Regions from separate parts of the Paenibacillus sp. FSL H8-0048 genome, predicted to be linked through region 1. Evidence: a T-box and tRNA genes for the amino acid it is inferred to sense, from the RefSeq annotation. Region 1 holds a T-box; the other holds one or more tRNA genes.
The links. The T-box of region 1 lies ahead of pheS (phenylalanine--tRNA ligase subunit alpha). A T-box ahead of a tRNA ligase gene usually reads a tRNA of that ligase, here a tRNA-Phe.
Positions count from the first base shown of each region.

Region 2: it encodes a tRNA-Phe, which carries the amino acid that the T-box ahead of pheS (phenylalanine--tRNA ligase subunit alpha) is inferred to sense. The anticodon was not compared.

Region 1 is NZ_JBBODF010000001.1:2,549,098-2,559,429, reverse strand. It holds gene NSU18_RS10995 (sensor domain-containing diguanylate cyclase) at 1-1,035, opposite strand, end outside; gene NSU18_RS10990 (ABC transporter permease) at 1,527-2,699, opposite strand; gene NSU18_RS10985 (ABC transporter ATP-binding protein) at 2,696-3,397, opposite strand; gene NSU18_RS10980 (efflux RND transporter periplasmic adaptor subunit) at 3,394-4,878, opposite strand; gene NSU18_RS10975 (hypothetical protein) at 4,875-7,421, opposite strand; T-box leader at 7,608-7,896, shown strand; gene pheS (phenylalanine--tRNA ligase subunit alpha) at 7,956-8,990, shown strand; gene pheT (phenylalanine--tRNA ligase subunit beta) at 9,336-10,332, shown strand, end outside.
Region 2 is NZ_JBBODF010000001.1:5,660,353-5,670,684, forward strand. It holds gene NSU18_RS24440 (glycosyl hydrolase family 18 protein) at 1-720, shown strand, start outside; gene NSU18_RS24445 (DUF2614 family zinc ribbon-containing protein) at 848-1,213, opposite strand; gene NSU18_RS24450 (nucleotidyltransferase-like protein) at 1,342-2,217, shown strand; rRNA gene NSU18_RS24455 (16S ribosomal RNA) at 2,653-4,213, shown strand; rRNA gene NSU18_RS24460 (23S ribosomal RNA) at 4,450-7,378, shown strand; tRNA gene NSU18_RS24465 (tRNA-Asn) at 7,441-7,516, shown strand; tRNA gene NSU18_RS24470 (tRNA-Ser) at 7,520-7,609, shown strand; tRNA gene NSU18_RS24475 (tRNA-Glu) at 7,658-7,729, shown strand; tRNA gene NSU18_RS24480 (tRNA-Val) at 7,735-7,810, shown strand; tRNA gene NSU18_RS24485 (tRNA-Met) at 7,843-7,919, shown strand; tRNA gene NSU18_RS24490 (tRNA-Asp) at 7,942-8,019, shown strand; tRNA gene NSU18_RS24495 (tRNA-Phe) at 8,041-8,116, shown strand; tRNA gene NSU18_RS24500 (tRNA-Thr) at 8,132-8,207, shown strand; tRNA gene NSU18_RS24505 (tRNA-Tyr) at 8,214-8,299, shown strand; tRNA gene NSU18_RS24510 (tRNA-Trp) at 8,306-8,379, shown strand; tRNA gene NSU18_RS24515 (tRNA-His) at 8,407-8,482, shown strand; tRNA gene NSU18_RS24520 (tRNA-His) at 8,531-8,606, shown strand; tRNA gene NSU18_RS24525 (tRNA-Gln) at 8,626-8,700, shown strand; tRNA gene NSU18_RS24530 (tRNA-Gly) at 8,707-8,781, shown strand; tRNA gene NSU18_RS24535 (tRNA-Cys) at 8,789-8,862, shown strand; tRNA gene NSU18_RS24540 (tRNA-Leu) at 8,891-8,969, shown strand; gene NSU18_RS24545 (monooxygenase) at 9,072-10,332, opposite strand, start outside.

The DNA.
Region 1 (10,332 bases):
ACGGCTGCCCGCAATCGGGGTAACCTTGGTCTCCAGCCATACCCAATGACCTTCGGCCGAACGCATGCGCAGCTCGGATATTCTCGGTGAAGACTGCACCACGCTCTTGAGCTTGGCCCAGGAGATCTCGGCTTCACGGATATAGTTGGAGAGCGGTGCTCCTTTGCTTGGCACATAGCCCAGTGCAGCTGCATGGGAAGGCGAGGCATACAGGATCAGACCGTTCGGATCTGTCAGCACAATGAAGTCGGACATCGTCTCACCAATCAGCTGGTAGAGCGATTGCTCGTCCTGCATTTCGTTCTGCAGGGAGATCAGCCTGCGGCTGAGATAGATGATAACCAGAACAAGCAGGAACAGGAATACGGAGTAGACGGCGAACAGGGAGCTTTTGAGATTATTGAACTCTGTCATTACCTGGCTTGCATAGGTATCAATCTTGTCCTCTGCCTGATTCAGACCTTCACGTACTTCATTCAGCTCCGTATGTATGGCGAGGGAAGAATAGGAAGCAGGATTCCAGCTGCTCTGAACCCGCTGCGAGATCAGCTCACGGCCGTTATCTCTCCATGCGGTAAGCGTAGTTCCGAAGTGATCCAGCTCATTCCTCAGCTCGTCCAGCAGCAGCTCGCTCTGCTTCATTCCATTGAACGGGCTCTTCACCGCATCCAGATTGTAGCGGGCGGTATTGACACGCTGCAGCGCCTGGGCATTATTGTCCTCGAATTCCTGCGACAGTGTACTGCGCTGCGCACTGGTCAGCGTCCCGCCGACTGTGGTCTGAAGCGCTAGGGCTGCCTGATACAAATCGCGGTCGGCATTCAGAATGAGCTCGGAATTCTGGTAGACATCACTGTATAAGGAATCGGATAATTTGTTCATCGTATGATTCAGAATCAGCAGGGAGGCCACACTGATCCCAACCAGAAGAACGGTGATGGACGTGAATAATATAATCAGTCTGCGTGTACTTGTGTTTTCCGAAAAAACGGCCACTGTCATCCTCTCCCCGCACAGAACTTTTGCAAATCTCATGGGTGTAGCTTTGGTGCATGCGAAACTTATCCTTATGCGGAATATGGCTTCATGCAGGCATGTAAGAGAGTATACGTTAGCGAGTCCTAGAGAGCAGGGGAAGAAAGAGGCAATAGACAGAATAACTTCCGGTTAGATCGCGGTTTCTTTTCACCAGTATATAGGACATCCCTTAAGCAGAGCAATCGCTGAAAAAATAATAAGCCCCGTCAGCCTCCACTGCGGATGCACAGGCCGTAAAGCAGACCCTGGAGCCGGAGTGGAAACAGTGGAGACATATCCGTTACAGCCGATACCAAGAACTAGTATGTATACTTAACTACTATGTAAAGATATTCTGACCTTTGAGTCCTATTACCCACTTTTACTGCAAACGATACCCCTGTGGTATCAATTGTGCATTAAAAATATAACAGAAAAATCCGCCAGCCCAGGGATCTGAGACTGGCGGATGGAACAGCAGATTATAAACTGCAGGGTATAGGAGGATGCTACTCGTTGCGCAATGCATAGATAGGGCGCATTCTTGCAGCCTTGCTTGCAGGAATCATTCCGAAGACGACACCGATAATCAAGGAGAAGGAAAAGGAGATCAGCACCATATTCCAGGAGTGTGCCACATTCAAGGCGGTATAATGACCGACAGCCCAGCTGGCACCAAGTCCCAGTGCGACTCCGATCAGCCCCCCGGTTCCGCTTAAGACTACGGATTCGATCATGAACTGCATCATAATGTTCTTTTTTTTGGCACCGATGGCCTTGCGGATGCCGATCTCTCTGGTTCGCTCATTGACCGAGACGATCATAATGTTCATAATCCCTATCCCGCCTACAAATAACGAAATACCGGCGATACCGCCAAGGGCCATGGACAGAGTGGAGCTGGTCTCATTCACCGTTTCCAGCATCTGCCGCGAATCAAAGACAGAGTAAGCATTCTCGGCTGCACTGAATTTGGCAGTAAGGCTGGCCTCCAGCTTGGCTTTGACCTCATCCACATTGTCATTGGAAGTGGTGGTGAGCGTAATGGAGCGGACTCCCTTGCTCTGCAGGAACCGTTCGGCTGTAGAGATGGGGATCAGCAGCTTCTCGTCGCTTGAACCGATGCTGGTGGAGCCTTTACTCTCCAGCAGCCCGACGATTTTGAAGCTGCTTCCGTTGATCTGTACCTTTTGGCCTACAGGATTATCTGTACCGAATAGATCCTCCGCTGTATCTGATCCGATTAACGCAACCTTCTGCCGGTATTCTGTATCCATCTCAAGCAGGAATCTTCCGGATTGCACATGGAAATCCTGGACCTCTTCGTACGCAGGTGTAATGCCTTCTACGGATACGGAAACGTTCTCGGTACTGTGCTTGGCGGTTACGTTCCCGGAGATGATCGGGGATACATTATCCACCCCCTCAATCTCACCCAGCGCCAAGGCCTCCTCGTAGGTTAGCGAAGTGGTGGCACCGCGGCCCATAATGTTGACGGTCAGCTGGTTGGTTCCCAGGGAGCTTAGGGATTCTGTAATCTGTGAGGTAGTGCCCTGACCCACAGCGACAAGTGCAATGACGGAGGAGACCCCGATAATGATGCCCAGCATGGTAAGAAAGGCTCTTATTTTGCTGCTGAGGATACTCTTGAAGGCCATTTTCATACTCTGGTACAGCATCATGAGTGCATCACCTTCCGATCCTCTACAAGATCCCCGTCCTGAATCCGGATCACCCGTTTGGCCTGCTCGGCAATCTCCAGGTCATGCGTGATCAGAATAATGGTATGCCCCTGCCCGTTAAGCTCCTTAATCATCTGCAGAACCTCCTTGCCTGTCTTGGAGTCCAGTGCTCCAGTCGGTTCGTCGGCAAGAAGAATAGGAGGGGTTCCGGCAAGCGCGCGGGCAATGGCCACACGCTGCTGCTGGCCTCCGGACAGCTCGGAGGGACGGTGATTCATTCTGCTCTCCAGGCCTACCCGGACCAGGGCATTGCAGGCAATTTCTCTGCGCTCCCTATGGGACATTCCACGGTAGATCAAGGGCAGCTCCACATTCTCTACCGCTGATAATTTCGGCAGCAGATTGAAGTTCTGAAAGATGAAGCCGATCTTCTCGTTGCGGATCTGGGCCAGCTTGTTGTCAGACAGCCTGCGGATCTCCTGGCCGTCCAGGAAATAATCGCCTTCATTGGCGACATCCAGGCAGCCCAGCATGTTCATCAGGGTGGACTTGCCAGACCCTGACGGGCCGATGATCGCCACGAATTCACCGTGATGAATGGTGAAGCTCAGGCTCTTCAGAACTGTCATCGATTCTCCGGCCATCGTGAAGCTGTGCTGCATATTCTCAACCCGGATCAGCGGTTCTGGTGAGGTCATCGTCCGCCACCGCCCCCGGAGAAACCGCCCCTGCTGCCCCCGCTCCCGCCGGGAAAGCCTCCGCTCCCTCCGGTCATTCCTCCGCCGCCGAAGCCGCCCATACCACCCATACCACCCATGCCGCCTTGCTGCGGGGAGGTGGTATTGCCTGAGGAAATCACGGTGGGGAGGATCACTTCATCCCCTTCGCTTAAGCCGCTGACGATTTCGATGCTGCTCTCATTGTGGATACCAGTCTCCACAGCCACCCGCTGCGTGCCGGTGGCATTGCCCGAAGCACTCCGGCTTCCGGCCTCCCTGCCGGAGAAACCGGCGCCAGCCGGAAATTCACCGCCGGGAAACGCTCCGCCCCCGGCTTCTCCGCCGCCCTGAGGGTATCCGCCGCCTTGACCGCTTCCGCGGGCAGCTCTGCCGCCGGTCTGGCCTGCTTCTCCTTCCGGCCGGCTTTCGCCTTGGCCGCCGGGAGCCTGTCCGTCTGCCGCGCCACTCTCAGCAGACTTGGAGCCAGCCGCCCCGTTACCAGAAGTTTTAGTGCCTGATTCATTTCCTTCGGTCACCGGTACACTGACGAAGGATTTCCCGTTTATCTTCGTTACAGCTTCGATGGGAACGGTCAGAATATCCTTCTTCTCTTCAATCGTAACCGCTACCTCCGCAGACATGCCGATAAGCACACCCTCCGGGTTATTTAATCCTACAGTGACGTTGAACAGGGAGACACCATTAGAAGAGGTTCCTTCTTTGGCGATATCTATAACTTTACCGGTAAAAGACTTATCCTCAATAGCATCCAGTGTAATGGTGGAGGCTTGATTGAGCTTGATTTTGGGGATATCCAGCTCGTCTACCTGAACGGTTACGCTTAGGTTCACGTAGTCGGTCATGGTGAACAGCTCTGTACCATTCTGGGCCTGTTCACCGGCCGTAATATTCACGGCAGTGATCGTTCCATCGATCGGAGCGGTCAGCGGATCAGGCGGAGCCATATCTTCATGGATGTCAGCGATGGATTCCTGCTGGTCTGCGATATCGCTTTTGGCCTTATCGATGGCCTTTTTTGCCGATTCCAGCTCTTCCTCTGTCGCATTATTCATAGCCAGCGTCTTGTAGCTCTCCTGTTTATTCTCAAGCTCTGTCTTGAGATTCTCCAGTGACTTCGTGGCTTCCTTCAGCTTATCATCCAGATCGGCTGCGGCAAATGTGATCAGCACATCGCCTTTTTTAACGACATCGCCTTTCTTAACCCTGACCGTATCGACCTTCCCGGCTTCTTTGGTGCGGATGCTCTCGCTGTTGATCGCCGATACTGCACCTGAACCCGAGACATCCACCAGGATATCTCCCTTACTGGCAACTGCCGTATTCAGCGGAGCGGCATTGATCTGCTGATTCTGATCGGGCCAGAGCCGATAGCCCGCAATCCCTGCAATAGCAACGAGGACTAGGGCTGAAGCGATAATGATGATCTTCTTTTTGTTCATTTTACGGCTCCTTCAGTGGAAGATGTAGCTGCTTTGGCGGTAACCTCAAGGGAATAGGCCTGGCTGGCGAGCTCCGTCCGCATTCCCTGGAATTCATCATAGAATTTAAGGGCGTAGGTGCCGGAGGTGAGATTTTTGAACAGGGCGCTGGTAAGTGTTGTGGAATAAGAGTTGTTTGTTCCCAGGGGCAAGTCGGTTCCGAGCGTCAGAGTTTTCTCATGAGACTGTCCATAAGGATCGATAACCTGAAGGATGAGCTTATGCTGGAAAGCGCCTGTCTGGAAGGTAGTATCCTGATTGAGATTATAATTGAACGCCACAGCAATGCTGCTTTCGCCTTTGGTGAGTTCGCCGGTAGAGCTGGTAACTGCCAGTGTATAAGGGAAGATAGGGACGGAAGTCAGATTGGTCAAAGGCGTAACCTCTGCCGGAGCCAGGGTCAGCGCTGCAGTATTCACATACCCCGTTGCAGCCGTTCCTGCGGCAGTCAGCTTGCCGTCCGCAATCGACTGGCTGATATACAGCTGAAGACCTGCCGTGTCCAGAGCGGCCGGAACTTTTGCCCAGAAGGTGACGAGTGTGTTGCCCTCAGGGCTGGTTGGAAGCTCGGACTGGCTTACGGTTGCTTCAAAATATTGCCCGTCAGCGGTCCTGAACTGTGCGTACAGACGGGCCAGATTGGCCTGCCGGACTTCGTCGCTGTTCATTTCCACTTCGCTGTACACCAGGTTCGAGCCGGTTCCTGTATACAGGAGGGTGGAACGTTCCTTCACGGTGGCTTGTTTGCCGGTGGCCGTAATCTTGAAGGCTTCCCCTGCAGCCAGCGGAGCTACACTCTTAACGGCACTGTCGCTTGTGCTGAGAGAGAGGAACTGCGACACTTCTGTACCCTTGGTCTCCTGGAGGATGAGCTTGACTTGTCTGAAATCCAGGGTGTATGGAATATGGCCTTGAACAGATATCTGTGTGCTGGCACCAGGGGCAAGGACTGAAGAGCTGTTGCCTGTATAAGTCTGTGAAGAGGAAGTGAGATCCATCTGATCCACCAGGAGTATTCCGGTAAAAGCAGGCAAAGTAATGGTCTTGGACGTTGCATTGCGTATCGTTAGTACAGCCTGCACCAGATCCTCGCTGCCCCAAGGCAGACGCAGCAGGGAGTCCAGAGAGACAGCGAACGTGCCGTAGGTATTGGTTACGCTGGTCTCGGCGGCGAGATGAATCTGGCTCTCCGGCGTATAAGGGATGCGGAAATAGGCCACAGGCAGTGTTACCTTATCCGCGCTGGCTGCAGGAGCAATCATGCGCAGCTCCAGCGAATTCTGAGCCAGCTCCAGCGGAACACTGGCGCTCAGCTCAATCAGCTTGTCTTCCAGCGGCTTCAGGGTCAGGCTGCTCAAGGCTGTGGACGTCACCGGGAAGCTATAGCCTTCCGCCGACTGGACGTTAAGCTCATAAGCAGGCAAAGTAACCGCTGTGCTGCCGGTATTCTTCACCCGGAGCTGATAGCTCCACACACCGTTCCCGTTATCCGCATGCACAGCTGCCTTCAGCAGCTGCATGTCCACGATATTGCTGTCGATGGAGACCTTTTTGGTATAGCCCGCCGCTACAGTGAAATCTGCGGTTACCGCAGCCGGGAGTGCGTAGGAAGAGACAGGCAGGTACAGCTTGAGTCCTTCATCCAGCTTGGCGATCTGCAGCGTCATCTTGCTGAGATTCATGTAGGAGGGGATCTCGGTCATATAATAGAGCGTCTTCTTCTCCTGAGGCTGCAGCTTGAATTCGGAGCTGCTGTCATCCAGTGTAAGTGTGAAGACAGAGCCGCCTGAGGATTTCAGGTACAAGGTATAGCCCGGATCTGTAAGCACTTTGGTACCCAGATTGGTTAGGCTAAGCCCGACCTTGGCATAGACTTTGCCGTTATATTTGTAGATTTGCACGGATTCGGCTTTGGTGGCGGCTGTAATGCCGCCAAGTTCCACCTTCCGGGTCTCCCCTGTAAGCGAGGACAGAGAATAATTGGCTGGGACCGTGAACGTGCCTATACGCTGTTCATAATTAGCGGCGCTGAAATTCCAGCCGTATATGTTGATTTTAAGTCCTTTCACGGAGGCGGCAGTTCCAATATTCGCATAGTATGTAAGGCTGGTGCTTTGCTTTGCGGGGATTTTCTTGACTGTACTGTCTGCGCTGACCGGTATTCCCTTGATGACGCTGCCGCCCGCAGTTACAATTTTGGAGAAATAGTCCGCCAGATTGACGCTGCTGCCGGCAGTATTGGTGTAGGTAAGCGTGTAGGTGAGAATATTACCGCCGGTTTGGCTCTGAATTCCTACATGGCTCAGCTTCACCTGAAGCGCGGTGCCGAGCTTGAGCGCACTTAGACCGGTGAGTGTGGAGACTTCCGTGACCGTACTTGCTGCTGAGGCAGCCGTTGAACCGGAAGAAGCAGCATAGGCCGTGGTTCCCGGGCTTCCTGCGGTTTGAATTGCGGCAAATGTGCTGAGCAGCAGCAGAACAAATGCTTTTTTTCGTGTAAGCATGTAATTTCCTCCTTGAATGATCTCATAAGGCAAAATATCAACATTGACTGAATGCCCGCTGAAAAAAGAGCCTTCAAACCGCGCTGAAGCTTAAAGGAAGCTTAAAAGAAGATAAAAAATAAGCGGAATTTGCGCGGCTTGTCAAACGGGCTGTTTTTGCATATAATAGATGGGCATATAATCCGCATACATGCAATGATGGAGAAGAGTACGCAGTGCCTGGCTTACAGGGAGGAAGCGCCGCAGATTGAGAGCGTTTCTAAGAGAGCAGAGCTGCCGAAGTTCACTCCGGAGCAGTTCCCTGAATGTGCCTCAAGGCTTCCTTGGAGAGCGCTAGTAGGGGGGACCGGCCGCAGACCGTTATTTCTGTATAAAGTGAGACAGGTCTTTGCCGCACCGAAAGAGGGAATATTGCTCTTAAGGGAAGCGTACGGCCGTCTAACAAGGGTGGTACCACGGTCTTTTCGTCCCTTTACCGGGAGGAAAGGCCTTTTTTTGTTGAACAATACGAGATTTGAGGGGGCAGTACAAGCCATGAAAGACAAATTGGAAGCACTGAAGGCCGAGGCACTGACGAAGCTGCAGGCGGTATCCGATCCGCAGATTCTGAATGACCTGCGCGTCAAATACCTTGGCAAAAAAGGCGAGCTGACAGAGGTTCTGCGCGGTATGGGCGGACTAAGCGCGGAGGAGCGTCCGGTGATCGGTCAGGTGGCCAATCTGGTGCGCAGCGCCATTGAAGAGGTGATCGGCGCCAAGCAGGAGCTGTTCCAGCAGCAGGAGACGCAGAACCGTCTCAATGCAGAGAAGGTCGATGTAACTCTGCCGGGCCGCGGCATGCCGCAGGGCGGGATTCATCCGCTTAGCCGGGTGATTCAGGAGATCGAGGATATTTTCATCGGCATGGGCTACAAGGTGGCGGAAGGACCGGAAGTGGAGACCGATTATTACAACTTCGAGGCGCTTAACCTTCCGAAGAACCATCCGGCCCGCGATATGCAGGATTCCTTCTATATTACGGAAGATATTCTGATGCGCACACAGACCTCGCCGGTTCAGATCCGTACCATGCAGGCGATGAACGGGGAGACTCCGGTTAAGGTCATCTGTCCCGGCAAGGTGTTCCGCCGTGACGACGACGATGCGACTCACTCCTTCCAGTTCCATCAGATTGAAGGTCTGGTGATCGGACGCAATATCCGCATGAGCGACCTGAAGGGTACCCTGCAGCAGTTCATGAAGGAGATGTTCGGTCCTAGCGCGGGCATCCGGCTGCGCCCAAGCTTCTTCCCGTTCACCGAGCCTAGCGTTGAGGTGGATGTAAGCTGCTTCAAATGCGGCGGCGAAGGCTGCCGGCTCTGCAAGCAGAGCGGCTGGCTGGAGATTCTCGGCGCGGGTATGGTACACCCGAATGTGCTGCGGATGGGCGGCTACGACCCTGAGGTCTACAGCGGCTTCGCGTTCGGCATGGGCGCTGAACGGATTGCGATGCTGAAGTACGGCATCGATGACATCCGTTATTTCTACACGAATGATATGGGCTTTGTGAAGCAGTTCAAGGGTATTTAGGGATTTGGCGGGTGTGCGCTGGGGCGTGTTGGACGGATATTGTTAAGCCGGAGGGATGACGGCAGTGCTACTTAAATGACTGCGATTGAAGGACCGGAGGGGAATTTTGGAACTGGAGGAGCGATAGCGACCGCCTTTGTCTGCGGATTTCAACCGTATTAACGGGATGAATTCAAGAAATCTGCAGACAACAGCGGCCGGAAGTCCAAAACTTCTCTGGAGGAACACTGCAATGCAGAATTTTTTTGCGCGAAGTTGACGTGGGCTTGTTTATATCCGCTTCCGCACCCCGGAACAACCGGCATGGAGATCAATACATCTGAAACAAAAAGGAAGTGTGCGATTATGAAAGTATCAACCGCCTGGCTGGCCGATTATATATCGCTGGAAGGGGTGACCGCAGTTAGCTTGGCGGACAAAATCACTACCGCCGGCATCGAGATTGACGGAGTAGAACGCCGCAACAAAGGGATTTCCGGGATTGTGACCGGCTACGTGAAATCCAAAGAAAAGCACCCCGACGCCGATAAGCTGAATATCTGCATCGTCGATGCCGGGCAGGGCGAGGATCTGCAGATCGTCTGCGGAGCGAAGAACGTCGCAGCGGGCCAGAAGGTTCCGGTCGCGCTGGTGGGCGCCAAGCTGCCGGGCCTGGAGATCAAAAAAGCCAAGCTGCGCGGCGTGCTGTCGCAGGGGATGATCTGCTCGGCCAAAGAGCTGGGCCTGAACGACAAGCTGCTGCCCAAAGAGCTGCAGGAGGGCATTCTGGTGCTGCCGGAGCAGACCGAGGTGGGCCAGGATATTCTCAACGTGCTCGGACTGAATGACGAAATCCTTGATTTCGATCTGACACCGAACCGTTCTGACTGTCTGAGCATGATTGGTGCCGCTTATGAGGTAAGCGCGGTGCTGGGCCGTGAGCTGAAGCTGGCTGATCCGGCGGCAGAGCTCGTGGAAACGGGCGGCAAGGCTGCGGACTCCATTACGGTTACGATTGAGGATGAGGCGTTCTGCAGCCATTATGCCGTGCGTTATATTGCCGGAGTGAAAACCGCGCCGTCCCCGCTGTGGATTCAGAACCGCCTGATGGCGGCCGGGGTACGTCCGATTAACAATATCGTGGACATCACCAACTACGTGATGCTGGAATACGGACAGCCGCTGCATGCATTTGACGGCGGGCAGGTCCAGGGCGGAACCATCGGTGTACGGTTTGCCCGTGAAGGGGAACGACTGGTAACCCTTGACGGCCAAGAGCGCAAGCTTGAGCCGCAGATGCTGGTCATTGCCGACGGTTCAGGCGCAATTGGCCTGGCTGGAGTGATGGGCGGACTGTCTACAG
Region 2 (10,332 bases), 3.1 Mb from region 1:
TTATCCACGTATGACAATCGGATGAATGCCATTGTGCAGATGCTTAAGTATGCAGACCTGTATAACTTAGACGGGATTAATATCGACTTCGAGAATGTGTACACCAAGGATGGACCGAACGTAACCCAGTTCATGCGGGAACTCAAGCCGATGGCCCAGAGCCGGAATCTGATTGTCTCTATTGACGTAACGCCGAAGTCCAAGAGCGAGATGTGGTCCCTGTTCCTCGACCGCCCGGCGCTTGCAGCCGCATCAGACTTCCTGATTGTAATGGCCTACGACGAGCACTGGGCAGCCAGTCCGGTTGCAGGCTCAGTAGCCTCTCTACCATGGGTTAAGACCTCTATGAACCGGATTATCGAGGAGGATATGGTGCCGTCAGAGAAGCTGATTCTGGGAGTGCCGCTCTATACGCGGATCTGGACGGAAGCCACCGAGAAGGGCAAGACCAAAGTAAGCTCCAAGGCCGTCAGCATGAATGCGGTCAAGGAGATTATCGCCGAGAAGAAGCTGACACCGGTATTCGATAAGGAAGCCGGACAGAACTACGTGGAGTATAAGGAAGATGATGTTCTCCGCAAAATCTGGATCGAGGACAGCACCTCGCTCACAGCCAGGGTAGAGCTGGCCCAGTCCTTGAAGCTGGGCGGAGTGGCCGCCTGGAACCGGAGCTTCGCCAGTCCGGAGGCTTGGGAAGCATTGAAGGGAATTATTAAATAAGAATGATCTCCTGCTGATCATAATCATAAAAAAGGTGTTGTCCTAGGGAGGACAACACCTTTTTTGCAAGAAAATCTGAATGCCCACATCACAACAAATGATTGAAGTTAACGCTTCATGAACAGGGTTAATGTTTAAGCTGTTGGAGTTCAAGCTCTTCGGCGGTAATAGTAGCTTGTGCAGCGTCCATGGTGAGGATGGTGTGGCAGAACATACAGCGGTCGGTTTTGCCCAGCATTTTGGTCAGCTTATGGCACTCCGGACATTCCACCTGAACTGCACTGGTTGAGAGCATGCCCGCCCAGAAATAAATAGCCAGACTGGCCATCATGGAGACGAGTCCAATGACAAGACCGACAGCAGCGACGACTTTTCCGGCAGATCCCCAGAATACAATGCCTGCGGTTCCCATGATCATGAGACCCATGCCCAGCATGGTCAGAAGCAGTCCCCAGGTGCGAAAAGCATTGATTTTGGCCGATTTAAATTTCATGAGTATGATCTCCTAACTGAAATATAGTTCGGTTGTTCAGGAGGAACTGGCATGAATATGTAGAATAAGCTTATGTATAGAGATTATAACTGACGGACGCAAAATCGCCAAATTTGATGGAGGGAAGTATGGAACTGTCCAATTTGACCCTATTAAGCGGGGAGACATTTGAGGAGAATGTTCTTGGAGCCGTTGCTTGGCGGCAAAGAGGGGATGCCACGTTTCAAAGTGCGCTGTTGCATGATTTTGATATGGTGGTCCTTCTGCTGCACGAGGAACAGGAGACGGAACGCATCATAACCCATAGCATTGCCGGTGATAAGCGGACACAATCGGTGCATGTAGGTCTGTCTGCACTGGAACGTGCTGTCATGGCAGGGGATAACAACGAGCTGCTGAGCAGCCTGATATCCGGAGAGGTACTTTGGGACCCGAAGGGGATCTTGGCGGAGATGCGCAAGCAGCTCATTCAGTTTGAGGGCCCGCTCAAAGAACGGGTAATGTTTATGGAATTCGCCCGTTTTTTACATATGTATATTAAGTCCAAGCGGTATATTGAGGCAGGCTGTACCATGGACGCCTATAATTGCGTACTTATTGCCTTGTATCATTGGGCGCGCATTGAAGTGAGTGAAGCGGGGGATTTCCCGGAACCGGCAGTATGGGGGCAGGTGAAAAGCCTCAACTCCCCGGTCCATAAGCTATATGAAGAATTGACTATCAGCACAGAGACACTGGACCAGAGAATTGAACTGATTCTGCTTGCCTGTGAATTTGCCCTCATGTCAAAAATGGAGGAGTGCTGTACCATGCTGCTTCATATTCTGGGCAGCCGTAAGGAGGCGTGGAGTATGAAGGAGCTTCTGCAGCATTCGGGGCTCAGCCCGCTCCAGGCAGAATTGCCGCTTGTGCTTCGCAAGCTGGTTTCCCGTTCATTAATTCGGGAGATTGCCTCGTGGGCAGTGGATGCCGGAGATGGTCATGCCATTCGTTATACGCTCTAAATTAACAAATCGTCTACTGTCGGTAATAGCTCTATATAGATAGCATCAGCGGGGGAATGGAGAGAGTGAATATACTCTCTTTTTTTATTTTTCCGGGTTTGTAGAAGAGCTGAGGGAGAGCATAATATTTAGGGTTGACTAGGGTGCAGTTCTTATGATAAATTATAACTCGTCCCTCTGACATAACGATGCGCAGCAATGCAGTCGTAAATCAGCCGAAAAAAGAAATTAAAAAAAAGGTTGACTAAAACGAGGACGCTGTGATATATTATAAAGGTCGCTGCTGAGACAAAAGACGGCGACGAAAGATGAACTTGATCTTTGAAAACTGAACAACGAGTGAGTATCTGGAGATCACTTCGGTGAGATCCAAAATTAGAGAATGTAAATTCTCGTCAGATGTTTCAAAATGAGCAATCGCTCTTTCTAAATACCAATTTGGAGAGTTTGATCCTGGCTCAGGACGAACGCTGGCGGCGTGCCTAATACATGCAAGTCGAGCGGAGTTTGAGAGGAAGCTTGCTTCCTCTTAGACTTAGCGGCGGACGGGTGAGTAACACGTAGGCAACCTGCCCTCAAGGCTGGGATAACTACCGGAAACGGTAGCTAATACCGGATAATTTCTTTCTTCTCCTGAGGAGAGAATGAAAGGCGGAGCAATCTGCTGCTTGGGGATGGGCCTGCGGCGCATTAGCTAGTTGGTGGGGTAACGGCCCACCAAGGCGACGATGCGTAGCCGACCTGAGAGGGTGAACGGCCACACTGGGACTGAGACACGGCCCAGACTCCTACGGGAGGCAGCAGTAGGGAATCTTCCGCAATGGGCGCAAGCCTGACGGAGCAACGCCGCGTGAGTGATGAAGGTTTTCGGATCGTAAAGCTCTGTTGCCAGGGAAGAACGTCCGGTAGAGTAACTGCTGCCGGAGTGACGGTACCTGAGAAGAAAGCCCCGGCTAACTACGTGCCAGCAGCCGCGGTAATACGTAGGGGGCAAGCGTTGTCCGGAATTATTGGGCGTAAAGCGCGCGCAGGCGGTTATTTAAGTCTGGTGTTTAAACCTTGGGCTCAACCTGAGGTCGCACTGGAAACTGGGTGACTTGAGTACAGAAGAGGAAAGTGGAATTCCACGTGTAGCGGTGAAATGCGTAGATATGTGGAGGAACACCAGTGGCGAAGGCGACTTTCTGGGCTGTAACTGACGCTGAGGCGCGAAAGCGTGGGGAGCAAACAGGATTAGATACCCTGGTAGTCCACGCCGTAAACGATGAGTGCTAGGTGTTAGGGGTTTCGATACCCTTGGTGCCGAAGTTAACACAGTAAGCACTCCGCCTGGGGAGTACGGTCGCAAGACTGAAACTCAAAGGAATTGACGGGGACCCGCACAAGCAGTGGAGTATGTGGTTTAATTCGAAGCAACGCGAAGAACCTTACCAGGTCTTGACATCCAACTAACGAAGCAGAGATGCATCAGGTGCCCTTCGGGGAAAGTTGAGACAGGTGGTGCATGGTTGTCGTCAGCTCGTGTCGTGAGATGTTGGGTTAAGTCCCGCAACGAGCGCAACCCTTGACTTTAGTTGCCAGCAGGTTGAGCTGGGCACTCTAGAGTGACTGCCGGTGACAAACCGGAGGAAGGTGGGGATGACGTCAAATCATCATGCCCCTTATGACCTGGGCTACACACGTACTACAATGGCCGGTACAACGGGAAGCGAAGCCGCGAGGTGGAGCCAATCCCAGCAAAGCCGGTCTCAGTTCGGATTGCAGGCTGCAACTCGCCTGCATGAAGTCGGAATTGCTAGTAATCGCGGATCAGCATGCCGCGGTGAATACGTTCCCGGGTCTTGTACACACCGCCCGTCACACCACGAGAGTTTACAACACCCGAAGTCGGTGGGGTAACCCGCAAGGGAGCCAGCCGCCGAAGGTGGGGTAGATGATTGGGGTGAAGTCGTAACAAGGTAGCCGTATCGGAAGGTGCGGCTGGATCACCTCCTTTCTATGGAGAATCGTCTTCTGCAATGAAGACATTCAAATCTTAAATCTAGCCGGTCGGCTAGTTACTCACTCGTTGGTCAGTTTTGAGAGCTCAAACTCTCACGCAAGAAACTTGATCCTTGAAAACTGGATACCGAAACGAATTTGCGTTTTAGAACATTCCTTTAAGCTGAACTTGTGTAAACAAGTTTCAATATTTTAGTGATGCTAAGTGATTTTCCTAACGGAAAACACATTGGTTAAGCTACTAAGAGCACACGGAGGATGCCTAGGCGCCAGGAGCCGACGAAGGACGTGGCGAACAACGAAACTGCCTCGGGGAGCTGTAAGCAAGCTTTGATCCGGGGGTGTCCGAATGGGGAAACCCAGCTGTGGTAATTCGCAGTTACTCGTATCTGAATACATAGGATACGCAGAGGCAGACCAGGGGAACTGAAACATCTAAGTACCCTGAGGAAGAGAAAACAATAGTGATTCCGTCAGTAGCGGCGAGCGAACGCGGAACAGCCTAAACCAAGAGGCTTGCCTCTTGGGGTTGTGGGACGTCTCACATGGAGTTACAAAGGAATAGGGTAGGCGAAGAGGTCTGGAAAGGCCCGCGATAGAGGTAAAAGCCCTGTAGCCGAAATGGTATTCTCTCCGAGACGGATCCCGAGTAGTGCGGGGCACGTGAAACCCCGTATGAATCCAGCAGGACCATCTGCTAAGGCTAAATACTACCTGGCGACCGATAGTGAAACAGTACCGTGAGGGAAAGGTGAAAAGCACCCCGGAAGGGGAGTGAAATAGAACCTGAAACCGTGTGCTTACAAAAAGTCAGAGTCCTCTTTATGGATGATGGCGTGCCTTTTGTAGAATGAACCGGCGAGTTACGTTTAACATGCAAGGTTAAGGTGAGAAGCCGGAGCCGCAGCGAAAGCGAGTCTGAATAGGGCGACTAAGTATGTGGACGTAGACCCGAAACCGTGTGATCTACCCCTGTCCAGGGTGAAGGTGCGGTAACACGCACTGGAGGCCCGAACCCACGCATGTTGAAAAATGCGGGGATGAGGTGGGGGTAGCGGAGAAATTCCAATCGAACTCGGAGATAGCTGGTTCTCCCCGAAATAGCTTTAGGGCTAGCCTCGGTGAATGGAGTGGTGGAGGTAGAGCACTGATTGGGTGCGGGGCCCGCAAGGGTTACCAAGCTCAGTCAAACTCCGAATGCCATTTACTTCTTGCCGGGAGTCAGACAGTGAGTGCTAAGATCCATTGTCAAAAGGGAAACAGCCCAGACCATCAGCTAAGGTCCCCAAGTGTGTGTTAAGTGGGAAAGGATGTGGAGTTGCACAGACAACCAGGATGTTGGCTTAGAAGCAGCCACCATTGAAAGAGTGCGTAATAGCTCACTGGTCGAGTGACTCTGCGCCGAAAATGTAACGGGGCTAAACACACCACCGAAGCTATGGCTAGATGCTTTGCATCTGGGGTAGGGGAGCGTTGTGTAGGGGTTGAAGGTGTACCGTAAGGAGCGCTGGACACTACACAAGTGAGAATGCCGGTATGAGTAACGAAAAGATCAGTGAGAATCTGATCCGCCGAAAGCCCAAGGTTTCCTGAGGAAGGCTCGTCCGCTCAGGGTAAGTCGGGACCTAAGGCGAGGCCGACAGGCGTAGTCGAAGGACAACAGTTTGAAATTACTGTACCACCGTAATCCGCTATGAGCGATGGGGTGACGCAGGAGGGTAGTGACGCGGACTGATGGATGTCCGTCTAAGCAGTGAGGCTGGTGTGCAGGCAAATCCGCACACCGTGAAGGCTGGGCTGTGATGGGGAGCGAAAATTACAGTAGCGAAGGTCATGATCTCACACTGCCAAGAAAAGCCTCTAGTCAGGAGAAGGTGCCCGTACCGCAAACCGACACAGGTAGGCGAGAAGAGAATTCTAAGGCGCGCGGAAGAACTCTCGTTAAGGAACTCGGCAAAATGACCCCGTAACTTCGGGAGAAGGGGTGCCTCGGTAGGGTGAATAGCCCGAGGGGGCCGCAGTGAAAAGGCCCAAGCGACTGTTTAGCAAAAACACAGGTCTGTGCGAAGCCGTAAGGCGAAGTATACGGGCTGACGCCTGCCCGGTGCTGGAAGGTTAAGGGGAGCGGTTAGGACGCAAGTCCGAAGCTGTGAACCGAAGCCCCAGTAAACGGCGGCCGTAACTATAACGGTCCTAAGGTAGCGAAATTCCTTGTCAGGTAAATTCTGACCCGCACGAATGGCGTAACGACTTGGGCGCTGTCTCAACGAGAGATCCGGTGAAATTTTAATACCTGTGAAGATGCAGGTTACCCGCGACAAGACGGAAAGACCCCATGGAGCTTTACTGCAGCTTGATATTGAATTTGGGTACGATCTGTACAGGATAGGTGGGAGCCGTTGAAGCAGGAGCGCAAGCTTCTGTGGAGGCGCCGTTGGGATACCACCCTGATCGTATCTAGGTTCTAACCTGGTACCCTTAGCGGGTACGGGGACCGTGTCAGGCGGGCAGTTTGACTGGGGCGGTCGCCTCCTAAAGAGTAACGGAGGCGTTCAAAGGTTCCCTCAGAATGGTTGGAAATCATTCGCAGAGTGCAAAGGCATAAGGGAGCTTGACTGCGAGACCTACAAGTCGAGCAGGGACGAAAGTCGGACTTAGTGATCCGGTGGTACCGCATGGAAGGGCCATCGCTCAACGGATAAAAGCTACCCTGGGGATAACAGGCTTATCTCCCCCAAGAGTCCACATCGACGGGGAGGTTTGGCACCTCGATGTCGGCTCATCGCATCCTGGGGCTGAAGTAGGTCCCAAGGGTTGGGCTGTTCGCCCATTAAAGCGGTACGCGAGCTGGGTTCAGAACGTCGTGAGACAGTTCGGTCCCTATCTGTCGTGGGCGCAGGAAATTTGAGAGGAGCTGTCCTTAGTACGAGAGGACCGGGATGGACGTACCGCTGGTGCATCAGTTGTTCCGCCAGGAGCATGGCTGAGTAGCTACGTACGGACGGGATAAGCGCTGAAAGCATCTAAGCGTGAAGCCCCCCTCAAGATGAGATTTCCCAACATGTAAGACCCCTTGAAGACGACGAGGTAGATAGGTTGGAGGTGGAAGTGCAGCAATGCATGGAGCTGACCAATACTAATCGGTCGAGGGCTTATCCAAATTTCGATCACGCAGATTCGTTTCGGATTCAGTTTTCAGGCGATTAAGCCTGGTATGTATATTCCCTGATAGCTCAGTTGGTAGAGCACTCGACTGTTAATCGAGTTGTCACAGGTTCGAGTCCTGTTCGGGGAGCCATATGGAGAGGTGTCCGAGTTTGGCCGAAGGAGCACGATTGGAAATCGTGTAGGCGCCACAAGCGTCTCGAGGGTTCGAATCCCTCTCTCTCCGTAGCGTTACCTCCCTGCAAGGGGATGAGAGTAAATGTATTTACAGCATGGCTCGTTGGTCAAGGGGTTAAGACACCTCCCTTTCACGGAGGTAACATGGGTTCGAATCCCATACGAGTCATATATGGAGGCTTAGCTCAGCTGGGAGAGCATCTGCCTTACAAGCAGAGGGTCGGGGGTTCGAACCCCTCAGCCTCCACCATCTATCTTAACCGAATAGATTATGTTCAATGACGCGGGGTGGAGCAGCCCGGTAGCTCGTCGGGCTCATAACCCGAAGGCCGCAGGTTCAAATCCTGCCCCCGCAACCAATCTTCACAAAGTACCAAACCTGGAACCGTGGTGTAGTTGGCCTAACATGCCTGCCTGTCACGCAGGAGACCGCGGGTTCGAATCCCGTCGGTTCCGCCATCTTTACAGAATCACTTTTATGGCTCGGTAGCTCAGTCGGTAGAGCAAAGGACTGAAAATCCTTGTGTCGGGGGTTCGATTCCCTCCCGCGCCACCATATACAACTTAATATGCCGGTGTAGCTCAATTGGTAGAGCAACTGACTTGTAATCAGTAGGTTGGGGGTTCAAGTCCTCTCGCCGGCACCATCCCGTGGAGGCTTAGCGAAGTGGCCAAACGCATCAGACTGTAAATCTGCTCACGTACGTGTTCGGTGGTTCGAATCCATCAGCCTCCACCATTTTTTAGGGGCATAGTTTAAAGGTAGAACAACGGTCTCCAAAACCGTTGGTGTGGGTTCAATTCCTGCTGCCCCTGCCAAGTAATTTCATATAAAAGAATCATATGGCGACCGTGGCGAAGGGGTTAACGCACCGGATTGTGGTTCCGGCATTCGTGGGTTCGAGACCCATCGGTCGCCCCATTTCTTTTATAAGAATTACATAGGAATACAACTTAAAAGCTTCATATGGCGACTGTGGCGAAGGGGTTAACGCACCGGATTGTGGTTCCGGCATTCGTGGGTTCGAGACCCATCAGTCGCCCCATTTTTATTCAATAAGTTGTTGGGGATTAGCCAAGCGGTAAGGCAACGGACTTTGACTCCGTCATTCATAGGTTCGATTCCTATATCCCCAGCCATTATATGCGGACGTGGCTCAGCGGTAGAGCATCGCCTTGCCAAGGCGAGGGTCGCGGGTTCGATTCCCGTCGTCCGCTCCATTTTTTCGGTGCCATAGCCAAGTGGTAAGGCAAAGCTCTGCAAAAGCTTTATCCCCAGTTCAAATCTGGGTGGCACCTCCATTATTTTTTAGGAATTGTATATGTATACGCCGGCGTGGCGGAATGGCAGACGCGCTCGACTCAAAATCGAGTGGGAAACCGTGGAGGTTCGAGTCCTCTCGCCGGTATTATTTTTAAAAGGAACGGCCCATTAGACTCTTCATCTAATGGGCCGTTTTTATTTTTCTCGGATCATTCAAAATCTATTGTTACACACCTCAAGCGAATTACTACACGGTAATGTCTCCGCACCAGCGAATGATTCCTTCTTTTATGGTTTGAATTGGATTGGGATCGGATAGAGAAATCGCCCAGGCAATATGTCCATCCGGCCGAATCAGCGCCGTGTGGACGTCGTTCCAATCTGCGTCAGCCTCAGTCAAAGAGGCATGTACCACTTGAAGGTTGCTATACGTTTCCCATTGACCGCTATTCTGTTCATCAGAATGGAAATGCAACAGAAGAAAAGTACCTTTGTGCAAGAGCGGGTAGGAGTTAATTAATTGCCCGTCTTTCAGCTTTAAGCTTAGATCTTTGAAACGTTTCCCGTTTAAAGGATGGGAAGGCGCTTCGGCGTCGGGTACATAATGTACGTCTAGGGCAGAAATTTGTGCAGCGATTTGATAATTAGCCTCCGGTATTTGAATCAGATTAGCCAGCATGCTTCGCAGTTCCATGATGAGAGGCGTCACGTCCAGAAGCAGGGTCTGGACCTCGGTATTCCGGAGCAAGGCCGTATTCCATGGAATACGTTCGGCATGATAACTGTCCAATAGCCAGTCTGGAGCCCAGCCTTTGATTGCTCCTGCAAGCTTCCAGCCTAAGTTCATCGCTTCTTGTAAGCCGACGTTCATTCCCTGTCCACCAGCGGGAAAATGAATGTGCGCCGAATCTCCCGCCAAGAACAATCGGCCATTCCGATAGCGTTCCGCTTGCCGCGTAGCATTTCCGAATCGGGACATCCATTTCACATCGTTCAATCCCAGGTCACTTCCGGTCGTACGGATGAGCGATGAACGAAACTCTTCCAATGTAACGCTCTCATCCTTGGAGACGTTACGTCTCTCCATATCGATCATCAAGACTCGATAGATATGATCATTGATTGGAATGATGCTGACCAATCCTTGTTCTGTAATTCGGGATATGACACTCATAGGAGCCAAATCAGATAGAACAGCATCCCCCAGAATAGCCGTGAAGGTCGCATCTGTACCTTCAAAGGATATATTTGCGTGTTTGCGAACCAAGCTTCTGGCTCCATCCGTACCTACCACGTAAGCTGATCTTAACGTTGTTTCTCCATGCGGTCCCGCGATCTTAACGTCGACCCCATTCTCATCCTGATGCACAGACAGAGCCTCGACCTCTCTCAAGACCTCCGCGCCAAGACTAAGAGCCCAATCCTCCAGCACCTTCTCTGTCTCACTCTGTGGTAAAAAGAGGGTGTGATTGGAAGAAGAATCCAACACCGAGAAATCCAAAGGAGTT